Linked DNA regions of Allosaccharopolyspora coralli. The protein of the gene in region 1 interacts with the protein of each later gene in a pairwise test. Links are inferred from orthologs where the notes say so. Each region holds a gene or a part of one and is shown on either strand. Other genes may lie near its edges.

What was found.
Region 2: the proteins of rlmB (region 1) and GIY23_RS19965 interact in binary tests that used the Escherichia coli proteins (3 or more experiments, as listed by UniProt). The link is inferred for Allosaccharopolyspora coralli from one-to-one orthologs.

What each region holds. Positions count from the first base shown.
Region 1 is NZ_CP045929.1:375,596-381,411, forward strand. The notes cover bases 303-3,183. They hold rlmB (23S rRNA (guanosine(2251)-2'-O)-methyltransferase RlmB), read left to right. Parts: upstream 303-1,208; coding sequence 1,209-2,159; downstream 2,160-3,183. Other genes in these bases: cysS (cysteine--tRNA ligase), read left to right, coding at 303-1,205; GIY23_RS01780 (phospholipid scramblase-related protein), read right to left, coding at 2,377-3,183. Also shown: more of cysS, read left to right, coding at 1-302; more of GIY23_RS01780, read right to left, coding at 3,184-3,201; GIY23_RS01785 (MBOAT family O-acyltransferase), read left to right, coding at 3,344-4,777; GIY23_RS01790 (sodium-dependent transporter), read left to right, coding at 5,109-5,816. UniProt on the Escherichia coli protein: Specifically methylates the ribose of guanosine 2251 in 23S rRNA.
Region 2 is NZ_CP045929.1:4,286,870-4,292,787, reverse strand. The notes cover bases 487-3,469. They hold GIY23_RS19965 (NAD(P)H-hydrate dehydratase), read left to right. Parts: upstream 487-1,204; coding sequence 1,205-2,734; downstream 2,735-3,469. Other genes in these bases: alr (alanine racemase), read left to right, coding at 2,830-3,469; GIY23_RS19970 (dienelactone hydrolase family protein), read right to left, coding at 487-955. Outside these bases: more of GIY23_RS19970, read right to left, coding at 140-486; more of alr, read left to right, coding at 3,470-3,978; GIY23_RS19955 (alpha/beta fold hydrolase), read left to right, coding at 3,975-5,096; tRNA (adenosine(37)-N6)-threonylcarbamoyltransferase complex ATPase subunit type 1 TsaE, read left to right, coding at 5,093-5,575; GIY23_RS19945 (IclR family transcriptional regulator), read right to left, coding at 5,706-5,918. UniProt on the Escherichia coli protein: Bifunctional enzyme that catalyzes the epimerization of the S- and R-forms of NAD(P)HX and the dehydration of the S-form of NAD(P)HX at the expense of ADP, which is converted to AMP.

The DNA.
Region 1 (5,816 bases):
TGGTCCGCAACGTCACCGACATCGACGACAAGATCCTCGAGAAGGCCGCGGACGCGGGACGGCCGTGGTGGGAGTGGGCGGCGACCCACGAGCGTGCGTTCGAGTACGCCTACGACGCGCTCGGGTGCCTGCCGCCGTCGGTGCTGCCGCGCGCCACCGGGCACGTGACGCAGATGATCGAGCTGATGCAGCGGTTGATCGAGCGCGGCCACGCGTACGCCGCCGGCGGCGACGTGTATTTCTCGGTGGGCACCTTCGCCGAGTCCTACGGGGCGCTGTCCGGGCAGAAGCTCGACGACGTGCAGCAGGGCGAGAGCGCGGCCACCGGCAAGCGGGATCCGCGCGACTTCACCATGTGGAAGACGGCGAAGCCGGGCGAGCCGAGCTGGCCGACACCGTGGGGCCAGGGACGTCCCGGATGGCACCTGGAGTGCTCGGCGATGGCGACCTACTACCTGGGGTCCGAGTTCGACATCCACGGTGGCGGACTCGACCTGGTGTTCCCGCACCACGAGAACGAGCGGGCCCAGTCGCACGCGGCCGGTGACGAGTTCGCCCGCTACTGGATGCACAACGCGTGGGTCACGATGAGCGGCGAGAAGATGTCGAAGTCGCTGGGCAACGTGGTCGCGATCCCGGCGATGCTGGAGCGGGTGCGGGCAGTGGAGCTGCGCTACTACCTGATCACGCCGCACTATCGGTCGACGATCGAGTACTCCGAGGAGTCGTTGGAGGACGCGGTCACCGCCTACAAACGGATCGAGTCGTTCGTGCACCGCGTCACGCAGCGGGCGGGTTCGTGCGAGCCGGGCGAGGTGACCGCCGAGTTCCGTGTCGCGCTGGACGACGACCTGGGCACACCGCAGGCGGTCGCCGCAGTGCACAATGTGGTGAAGGAAGGCAACGCCGCCCTCGACCGGGGTGACGACCTCGCCGCCCGGGAGGCGGCGAGTGCGGTGCGGGCCATGATGGGCGTGCTCGGTCTGGACCCGCTCGCCCCGCAGTGGGCGGAGCGCTCCGGCGGTGACGACGCCGCTCGGCGCGCGCTGTCCGAACTGGTCGAGGACCTGCTCGAACAGCGTCGCAAGGCGCGGGCGGACAAGGATTTCGCCACGGCCGACGCGGTGCGGGATCGCCTGCAAGCCTCCGGCATTGCCGTCGAGGACACCCCCGACGGTCCGCTGTGGACAGTGAAAGACGGGTAACACGTGGCCGGCAACGACAAGCGCCGCGGAGCGAAACGCAAGCCCGGCACCAAGAAGGGCATGGTCGTCGGCTCCGGCGGCCAGCGACGCAAGGCTCTCGAAGGGCGCGGACCGACTCCGAAGGCCGAGAACAGGGTCAGTCACCCCGCGAAGAAGCGGGCCGACGCCCGTAAGGCCCAGCAGCAGAAGCGGGAACGCAAGCAGTCGACCGAGGGCCCGGAGCTCATCGCGGGCCGGAATCCGGTCGCCGAGTGCATCCGCGCGGGCGTGCCCGCCACCGGGCTGTATCTCGCGCACGGCATCGAGCTCGACGACCGTGTGAAGGAAGCCGTCGGCGGTGCGGAGGACCAGGGCATCTCGGTGGTCGAGGTGCCGCGTACCGAACTCGATCGACTCACCGGCGGCGCGTTGCACCAGGGCCTCGCGTTGCAGGTGCCGCCGTACGACTACTCCGACGTCCGGGACGTGCTGGAGCACGCCGTCGACTCGGGGATGCCGCCGATGCTCGTCGCACTCGACGGGGTCACCGACCCGCGCAACCTCGGCGCGGTGATCCGCTCGGCGGCGGCGTTCGGAGCGCACGGCGTGATCGTGCCGCAGCGCCGCAGCGCGGGTCTGACCGCGGTGGCCTGGCGCACGAGCGCGGGCGCGGCGGCGCGGATCCCGATCGCGAAGGCGACGAATCTGACGCGGGCGTTGAAGGACCTCAAGTCCGAGGGCCTCATGGCCGTGGGGCTCGACGCCGACTCGGACGTGAGCTCCGACGAGCTGGAGCTGGCGACCGAGCCGATCGTGGTGGTCGTCGGTTCCGAGGGCCGCGGGTTGTCCCGTCTCGTGCGGGAGACCTGCGACCAGACGGTGTCGATCCCGATGGTCGGCGGTGTCGAGTCGCTGAACGCCTCCGTCGCGGCGGGGATCGTGCTCTCCGAAGTCGCCCGACGCCGCCGCCGCTGAGGGGTGAAGCGAGCTGGGGTTGATCCGCGTTGATGCTCGGGTGGCGGAACCTCACCTCGCGGCTGGCTGCGGGATCGTCGACCTCAGGCAGCCGCTCTCCATCACGTCGACGCTGTCCTCGCCAGCCACGAGGTGAGAACCCGCGGGTGGTCGGCCTGCGTAGGTGGTGGGAACAACTTCCTGACTGCAGCACGCAAGCCGAACACCCTGGATACCGCTACTTCTGAGCTTGGCCGAGGACGGTGTCGACGGTGAGAGCCGAGGCGACGACGAAGCTGATCAGTGGTTCCGGCAACGGCCGGTGGATCTGCAGTACATAGTTGTCGGCGGTGGTGAACGCGGCTTTCGCGAGTCCCTGCCAGGTCTTGCTGATCTTGCCGACCTCGGAGTCGGTGTGGTCGAGGACACTGATGTCCCACGCCCGCAGGTTCTGAGCGTGCAGGCCGCCGACGCGTTGCCCGTTGGCCTCGAACGCGAACCGCACTTTGCCCCACACGTTCTCCATCCGCAGGGACCCGACGGGGCTGCCGTCGCCGCGCTGAACGTGCACGGTCGACTTCCACATCGTCGCGGGGCGGGTGAGGTGCAGGACCGGCGTGCCGTGCGCGTCCCGAATCTCCAGCTTCACCTCCATCACGGAGTCGAGCTTGGTGAGCATGCGCATCGCCTTCTGCATCCCGCTCTGTCCCACCTGCACGACCGAGCCGAGGGTGTGGCCGTGCTGGTCGTAGACGGCGTACTCGTTCGCCGTCTCCCAGATCTTCGCTTTCTGGTTCACCACCAGCACCGGCTCGGTGAACAGCGTGCCGCCGCCTCCGCCGACGACACCACCGACGCTCGCTCGTTTCTGCACCTGACGCTGTACGTCGTCCTGTCCGGTGCCGCCGACGGCGAGTTCGAGGTCGTGCGAGTCGCTCCGGGCCTGCTGTGGCCGGGCCGGTCGTGCGGGGTGCACGTGGTGCGTCCACTGCCTGCCGTCCCACCAGCGCACCTGGCGCGGGTCGCGGTCGGGGTACCAGCCGGGCGGAGTCGGTGCCGTCATGCTCGTGAGCTTATGCGGGTGGCCTCGGCCCGTGGGGCGGGTTCGCCCGTTCCGGACTGGTCGGCGTGGTGGCTCCGTTAGAGTTCCGGACCGTAGAACCAGGGAGGTCTGGTAGCGACGTCCCGAACCCCGAGGCCCCGAGATGTCGTTCGCCAGTCCCCTGTTCCTGTGGTACTTCCTGCCTGTCGTCCTGGTGGGAGTCCTCGTCGCGCCGCGCGCGGCCCGCAACGCGGTCGTCGCAGGCGCGAGCCTGGTGTTCTACGCCAGCGGCGCGGGCGGGACGACCGTCCTGCTGCTGTGCTGCATCGCGGTCAACTTCGTCGTCGGCAGGGGCTTGGAGCCCGACGACTGGGGTTTCGGCGAGGCGCGCAGACGGCTGCTGCTCGTCGGCGGCGTGGGATTCAACGTCGCGGTGCTGGCGATCTGGAAGTACGCGGGGTTCGCCACGGAACAGCTCGACGTGCTCACCAGCTGGTTCGGCGGCGAGTTCCCGGTGGTGCAGCTGGCGCTGCCGATCGGCATCTCGTTCTACACGTTCCACCACATCTCGTACCTGGTGGACATCTACCGGGGTGAGCGTCCCGCGCTGCGTGAGCCGGTCGCGTTCGTCACCTACATCTCGATGTTCCCGCAGCTCGTCGCGGGTCCGATCGTGCGGTACCGGGAGATCGCGGACCAGCTGCCGCAGCGCCGCACGCACCGGCTGGACGACATCGCGTCCGGGTTCCCGAGGTTCGCGTGGGGTCTGACGAAGAAGGTCGTCATCGCCGACACGCTGGCCCCGATGGTCGACGCGTGCTTCGCGACCCCGGCCGAGGACATGACGTTCGCGATCGCCTGGCTCGGCGCGATCGGCTACACGGTGCAGCTGTACTTCGACTTCTCCGGATACTCGGACATGGCGATCGGACTGGCAAGGATGCTCGGGTTCCGCCTGCCGGAGAACTTCGCGCGCCCGTACTCGTCGGTGACGGTCACCGAGTTCTGGCGTCGCTGGCACATGTCGCTGTCGCGTTGGTTCCGCGACTATGTCTACATTCCGCTCGGCGGTAATCGGAAGGGTGTGCACCGCACCTATCTGAACCTCGGTGTCATTTTCGTGCTCACCGGTTTCTGGCACGGCGCGGCGTGGACGTTCCTGGTGTGGGGTCTTTTTCACGGGATGCTGCTGGTCGTCGAGCGCGCCACGGGCCGGGACCGCGCGCCGAGCACCCCCGGGGGCCGGATCGGTCGCCGGGCGGTGACGATGCTGTGCGTCGTGGTGGGCTGGGTGTTCTTCCGCGCGCCGGATCTCGGCACGGCCTTCACGATGCTCGGGCACATGCTGACGCCCGACCTGGCCGGGCTGACCGACGTGGTCGCGGCCTCGATGACCAACCAGCGCGTGCTGTTCCTGGTCGTCGCACTGGCCGTGGTGTTCGTCCCGGCGAACTCGGGGACCGGGCCGTTCCTGGAGTCGGTGCGTTCCCGCCGCGCCACCGCCCTGCGCGTCGGGGTCATGACCGCGGGTCTCGGCTACGCCGCGCTCCTGGTCGCTACCGGCTCCTTCAGCCCGTTCCTCTACTACCAGTTCTGAATAGCGGAGATCTCCTCCCGGTCAGCCACAGGCACCCGACGCACGATGGGCATCCTCACCCACCGAACACCAAGATCAACTGCTGTCACCAGCTGAAGTCGAGATTGGCTGGTGGTGCGGAGCACGGCGAAGGCGTCGTCCTCCGGTCCCTTCTGCTCCGACGCGCCGGGACACGCCGATCGTGGGACATTGCCCACGAGGACGCTGCGCGCCGCCGGTCCGCGCGGGCCTGACGGGATCGCCGCCCCGACGGCGGTGATCGCCGCGAAGATCGGGTGGTTATGCTGCGTAGGTTCTGGCGGCGGATCGGCAAGGGCAAGGAGCAGCGCGCATGGCGGATCAGGAGCGCGAGCAGTGGGGTAGCCGCCTGGGCTTCCTCCTCGCTGCGATCGGCTCGGCGATCGGTCTCGGGAACATCTGGCGGTTCCCGTACGTGGCCTACGACAACGGTGGCGGTGCGTTCCTCGTCCCGTATCTCGTCGCGTTGCTGACCGCGGGCATCCCGATGCTGATCATGATGTACACCATCGGACACCGGTTCCGCGGCTCGCCGCCGCTGGCCTTCCGCAGGATTGCCCGCCCGGCCGAGGCGCTCGGCTGGTGGCAGGTCGTGATCAGCTTCGTGATCGCGACCTACTACGCGGTCATCATCGCGTGGGCGGTGCGCTACGTCGGCTTCTCGTTCGGCACGCAATGGGGCCAGGAAGCCGACACGTTCCTGTTCAACGACTTCCTGAACCGAGCAGAAGAACCGGGCATGATCTCGGGGTATGTCGGCGGGGTGCTGTGGCCGTTGATCGCCGTCTGGGTGGTCACGCTCGGGGTGCTCGCCTTGGGCGTCCGGAAGGGGATCGAGCGCGCGAACAAGGTGTTCATCCCGCTGCTCGTCGTGCTGTTCCTGATCCTGGTGGTGCAGGCGCTGTTCCTGCCCGGCGCGGCCGTCGGCTTGAACGCACTGTTCACACCGGACTGGTCGGCCATCACCGACGGAAGTGTCTGGGTCGCGGCCTACGGCCAGATCTTCTTCTCGCTCTCGGTC
Region 2 (5,918 bases), 3.9 Mb from region 1 along the record:
GTCAGGGCATGGTCTTGCGTGCTCAGCCCGCGCGTTGCAGGTTGTCGCTCGCAAGGCAGGGGTCGCCGCTGCGTACGTGCGGGTACTCGAGGCGACCCCGACGCCGCGAGCGGCAAGCCGGGCCGGTCAGCGACCGGCGTCAGGCTGCTGCGGCCGCTTCTCGCGAGTGCTCCGAATCGATGGCGCAGCCGGGGACGTCGGCGTCGAGTACCGGCGCGCCGCGCTTGTCCCCTGCGAGGTGACGCAGCAGGAACGCGGTGATCAGTGCCCGGGACAGCCGCTGGGTGCGGTACTGCGGTTTGCCGTGCAGGACGATCTCGGTCCAGTGCCTGCCCTCGGTGAACGCGAGATGGTCGGCCTTCTTCACGGTGCGCAGTTGCACCGGCCCGGCCCACCCCGTGCTGATCGGTTCGGCATGGGAGACGGCCGGAGCGAGGAGGTCCTTCTCGCCGGCGAGATGCAGACCGGGCACGGTGATTTTCTCAGCGGCGGCGATCGCGGACGGCCGAGTTTCGGTGACGGCCATCGTGGCCACCGCCTTGACCCGGTCGTCGGTCGCTGCGGTGAGGATCGCGCAGCCGCCGCCCATCGCGTGTCCGGCGACGCCGAGACGCTTCGGGTCGACGCTGATCTGCCCGTCGCCGAGCCGGACCTGCGTACATATGTCCAATGTGGTCGCCAGGTCCGACGACATCAGCCGGTGCGAGGCGAAGGGGCTCTGGTGCGTGCCGGGAGCCGCCGCGACGATTCCCCACGAGGCGAGGTGTCGCAGCAGCCCCAGGTAGCGGCGCGCGGGTTGCAGCCATCCGTGACCGACCGCCACGGCGGGCAGACCGAGACCGCTTTTCGGGGTGCACACGATCCCCGGCAGCCCGACCAGTGCGAGGTCACCGTGCAGGACCTCGTGCGGCCCTCGCTGCGAGAGTTCCTCCAGCACCTTCTTCGTCCGCGCCATGACGGGAACGGTAGCTGATGTCGGCCTTCCGCACGGGCTCCGGCACGGCGTGGGCGCTCAGAGTGCATGTGGAGCATGGGTAGGTGGTCCATGACCGGCGATGCCCGACGGCGGCATGGGCTCGCGTGGTCGGCAGGCTGGGACGCCGGGTACACGACCACCACCGCAGATCAGGGGCAGCTTGTCACGGGGTGGCGCGCGTCCGGGTGATCGCGGAACCTGGTGGCGTCGCCGACCGAGGGAGTGCTCGTGCAGGGAGTGTGGACGCCGGAGAGCGTGCGTGCGGCAGAGCAGCGGCTTTTCGAGCAGGTCGCGGAACCGACGGTGATGCGCCGCGCGGCGTGGGCGGTCGCGGTGCACTGCGCACGGCTCCTGCGGGACGCCACCGGCGGCGTTCCCGGCCGGCACGTCACGCTGCTCGTCGGTGCGGGCAACAACGGTGGCGACGCGTTGTGGGCCGGTGCGTTCCTGCGACGTCGCGGGGTCGGGGTCACCGCCGTCCTGCTCGTGCCCGAACGCGCCCACGCGGAGGGGCTTGCCGCGCTGCGCCGCGCCGGCGGCGGAGTCGTCGAGGCGGAGGGCGCCGGTGCCGACACCTCCGGGATCGGGGCCGAGGCGGTGGAGGCGCTGGACCGGGCGGACCTCGTCGTCGACGGCATCGTCGGGCTCTCCGCGCACAGTGGACTACGACCGACCGCGGCCGAACTCGTGCGCCGCGTCGAGGTTCCCGTCCTCGCCGTGGACCTCCCCAGTGGTGTGGATCCGACGACGGGCACCGAGGACGGCGTCGTCGTCGACGCCGACGTGACGGTCACCTTCGGCGGACTCCGCGCCTGTCATGTGCTCGGCGCGGGTGCGACCCGCGCCGGGGAGATCGTGGTCGCCGACATCGGACTCGACGACCACTGGGGTCGGCCGGACCTGCTGATGCTGGACGCCGAGGACGTCGGGGCGGTGTGGCCGGTGCCCGCACCCGACGACGACAAGTACAGCCAGGGCGTCGTCGGGGTCGCGGCCGGTTCCGCGACGTACCCGGGGGCGGCCGTGCTGACCAGCGGAGCGGCAGTGGCCGCGACCTCCGGCATGGTGCGGTACGCGGGCCCGGCGGCCGACGTCGTCCGGTCCGCACGTCCCGAGGTCGTCGCCACCGGTTCGGTCGGCGACGCGGGCCGGGTGCAGGCATGGTCCGTCGGGCCCGGCATCGGCACCGGTGGCAGCGGCCGGGAGGTGCTCGTGCGGGTCCTGGAGTCCGGGGTGCCGGTGATCGCCGACGCCGACGCGATCACGCTGTTGGCCGAGGACTCGTCCGTGTGGGACGCACGGGACCCGGACACGCCGCTGGTGCTGACCCCGCACGCCGGTGAGTTCAGCAGGCTCGCAGGCGACCCGGGGACGGACCGGGTCGCGGCGGCGCGGAGCGCGGCGGAGCGGTTCGACGCGACCGTGCTGCTCAAGGGGCATTCGACGGTGGTCGCGGCGCCGGACGGGCGGGTGCTGGTGAACGCGTTCGCGCACGCCTGGCCTGCGACGGCGGGGTCGGGTGACGTGCTCACCGGGCTCATCGGGGCATTGCTCGCCTCCGACCTCGACCCGTTGATCGCGTGCGCGAGCGCGGCCTACGTGCACTCGGTCGCCGCCGAGATCGCCGCCACCGGCGGCCACACCGTGCCCGGCGCACCCGCGCGGGACGGGTCTGCCGGTTCGCCCGCGGGGGCCTCACCGCTGCTTGCGGCGCTGCCGGACGCCATCAGCACGGTCCGCTCCACCGTCGGAACCTGAACCGCCGAGCGTCGCGCGCCTGCGCTGCGGCGGGCCTGTGACGCGGGCGATACCGGCACTCGGGCGTTCCGGCCGTATGCGACGATGGTCGTGCCATGAAGGAGGAGACCGCGCGCCGCGCCGACCTGCGCATTGACGTCGGCGCGCTCCGTCGCAACGTCGCGGTCCTCGCGTCCCGTGCCGCCGCCTCCGGCGCCCGGACCATGGTCGTCGTCAAGTCCGACGGCTACGGCCACGGCGCCGTCACGGTGGCACGCGCGGCTCTCGCCGCCGGAGCCGACGAACTCGGCGTCGCCTCCGTGACCGAAGCGCTCGACCTGCGTGCGCACGACATCACCGCGCCGCTGATGGCGTGGCTGCACGGGCCCGGCGAGGACTTCCGCCCCGCCGTGCGGGAGGACGTGGCGCTGTCGGCTTCGTCGCTGGAGACTCTCCACGAGATCGCGAAGGCAGCCGACCAGGTCGGCCGAACTGCCCGGGTGCACCTGAAGATCGACACCGGGCTGAACCGCAACGGCTGTCCGGCGCACCTGTGGCACGAGCTGGTGACCGCCGCCGCCCGTGCCGAGGACACGGGGTCGGTCCGGGTGCTCGCCGTGTGGTCGCACCTGGCGTGCGCCGACGAGCTCGACCACCCGTCGATCGACGAGCAGGCCGAACGGTTTCACGCGGCCTACGTCCAGGCTCGCCGGGCGGGATTGTCGCCGGAGCGGCACCTGGCGAACTCGGCGGCGACGTTGACCCGACCCGAACTGCACTTCGAGATGGTGCGGGTGGGGATCGCCGCCTACGGGCTGGATCCCGTGCCGGAGCACGGTGACCACGGGCTCGTTCCCGCCATGACGTTCCGGTCGTCGGTCGTGCTGACCAAGCGTGTCGCCGCCGGAGAGCGCGTGTCCTACGGGCACACGTGGACCGCGGAACGCGAGACGACGCTGGCGCTGGTCCCCGTCGGGTACGGCGACGGCGTTCCCCGTGTGCTGTCCGGTCGGCTGGCCGTGTGGCTCGCGGATGCTCTGCGACCGCAGGTGGGCCGGGTGTGCATGGACCAGATCGTGGTCGATTGCGGTGACGACCCCGTCGCGGTGGGCGACGAGGTTCTGCTGTTCGGGCCTGGCGATCACGGTGAGCCCACCGCTGCCGACTGGGCTCGCGAGCTGGGCACGATCCACTACGAGGTCGTCACGGGAATGTTCCGTCCGAGGGTGAGTCGGACGGTCGTGGAACCGGAGGTCACGACGTGAAACCCCTGTGGCAGGCGGCAGCGTGGGGCGGCGGCGTGGTCGGCGCCGCCGTGACCGGTGCGGTCGTCGGAGTCGCCGCGCGGAGTTCCCGCGTCGCCGCGCAGCGCCGCGAGGGCGCCGAAGACGACCCGTACGCGGGCGAATCGCTCGGCGAGCTCCCGCCGGACCGGCAGTCCACTGTGGCCGCCGACGACGGGGTTCCGCTGGCGGTGCAGGAGGTCAAGCCCGCCGATGGCGGCGAGGCCGAACTGACCGTCGTGCTGGTGCACGGGTTCTCGCTCGACATGCGGTGCTGGCATTTCCAGCGCCGCGATCTGCCCGAGCTGGCCGACCCGCGAGTGCGGGTGGTGCTCTACGACCAGCGCAGCCACGGAAAATCCGGTCGGTCCGCGCGCAAGCGCAGCACGATCGAGCAGCTCGGCAAGGATCTCGACGCGGTGATCCGGTCGACCGCCGGGCGCGGACCGTTGATGCTGGTGGGCCATTCCATGGGCGGTATGACGATCATGGCGCTGGCCGAGCAGAAACCCGAGGTGTTCCAGGATCGGGTGCGTTCGATCGCGTTGATCGGCACCTCGGCGGGCGCGATCGGTGCTTCCGGGTTGCCGAAGCCATGGCTGTCCAAGTACAACCCGGTCACGCGGGGACTCGGCGTCGCGGCCGGTCTGCAGCCGGCGCTGATCGAGCTGGCCCGCAAGAGCGGCAGGCACCTGACGTGGAGCCTCGTCCGCGCGCTGGCGTTCGGTGACCGGCACGTGAGCCCGTCGCTCGTGGACCTGATGGGGGACATGATCGACGGCACGTCGGTGTCGGCGGTGACGGATTTCCTCGACACGATCGGCTCCCACGACCGCAAGGCGGCGCTGGCCGGGTTGCGTCATTGCGACGTGCTGGTGCTCAGTGGGGACAGCGACAAGTTGACGCCCTTCTCGCACGCCGAAGTGATCGCGGAGGAGCTGCCCGACGCGAAGCTGGTGCGCGCCTCCGAGGCGGGGCACATGGTGATGCTGGAGCAGCACGAGCTCGTCACGTCGCACCTGGCGGAGTTGGCGCGGCGTGCGACGGGGAAGCGGGGCGTGGCGAAGTGGCTGCGCGGGCGGTCGAGGTCGCGGACGTGACGGTGCTGGAGCTGCCCGAGGAGTCGGACGCGCTGGAGTTCGGCCGCCGCCTCGGCGCAGTGCTGCGCGCGGGCGACCTGGTGCTGCTCGACGGCCCGCTGGGTGCGGGCAAGACCGTGTTGGCGCGAGGAATCGCGACGGGCATGGGCGTGAGCGGTCCGGTGACGTCGCCGACATTCGTCATCGCGCGGGTGCACCGTCCGGAGGGCGACGGCCCGGTGCTCGTGCACGTCGACGCGTATCGACTGTCCGGATTGGACGAGGTGGAGGACCTCGACCTCGAAACCGATCTCACGGAGGCGGCGGTCGTCGTCGAATGGGGATCGGGGGTGGCCGAACAGCTGGCGGACGAGCATCTGCTGGTGCGTCTGCATCGTCGCCCTGACGACGTCCGGGAACTCCGACTCGAAGCCAACAGTCCTCAGTGGACTGAACGGGCGGCGTCGCTGTTGGCCGACGCCCGGGCGCCGCGTTCCTGACAGGGCGTTTGGTACCTGGCAGCTGTGCCCGTAGTGCACGGTCTCGCGGGCTCGGCCTGCCCCGGGGTGAGAAGCGTCGGTCTCGACCACTTACCCAAGCTCCACAATGGCCTCTCGGTCACCCGGGCACTCACACGGTGGTGTCGAACTCCTTGGAGAGCTCCTGGGCGAGCCGCTGCATCGTGGGGATGATCTCGTCGGTGGCGATGCGCGTCATGCGCCCTTCCGGCCCGCTGATGGAGATCGCAGCGCCGGCCGGTGCCCCGGGCACGGCGACGGCGAAGCATCGCACCCCGACTTCCTGTTCGCCGTCGTCCACCGAGTAGCCACGCTCGCGGATCGC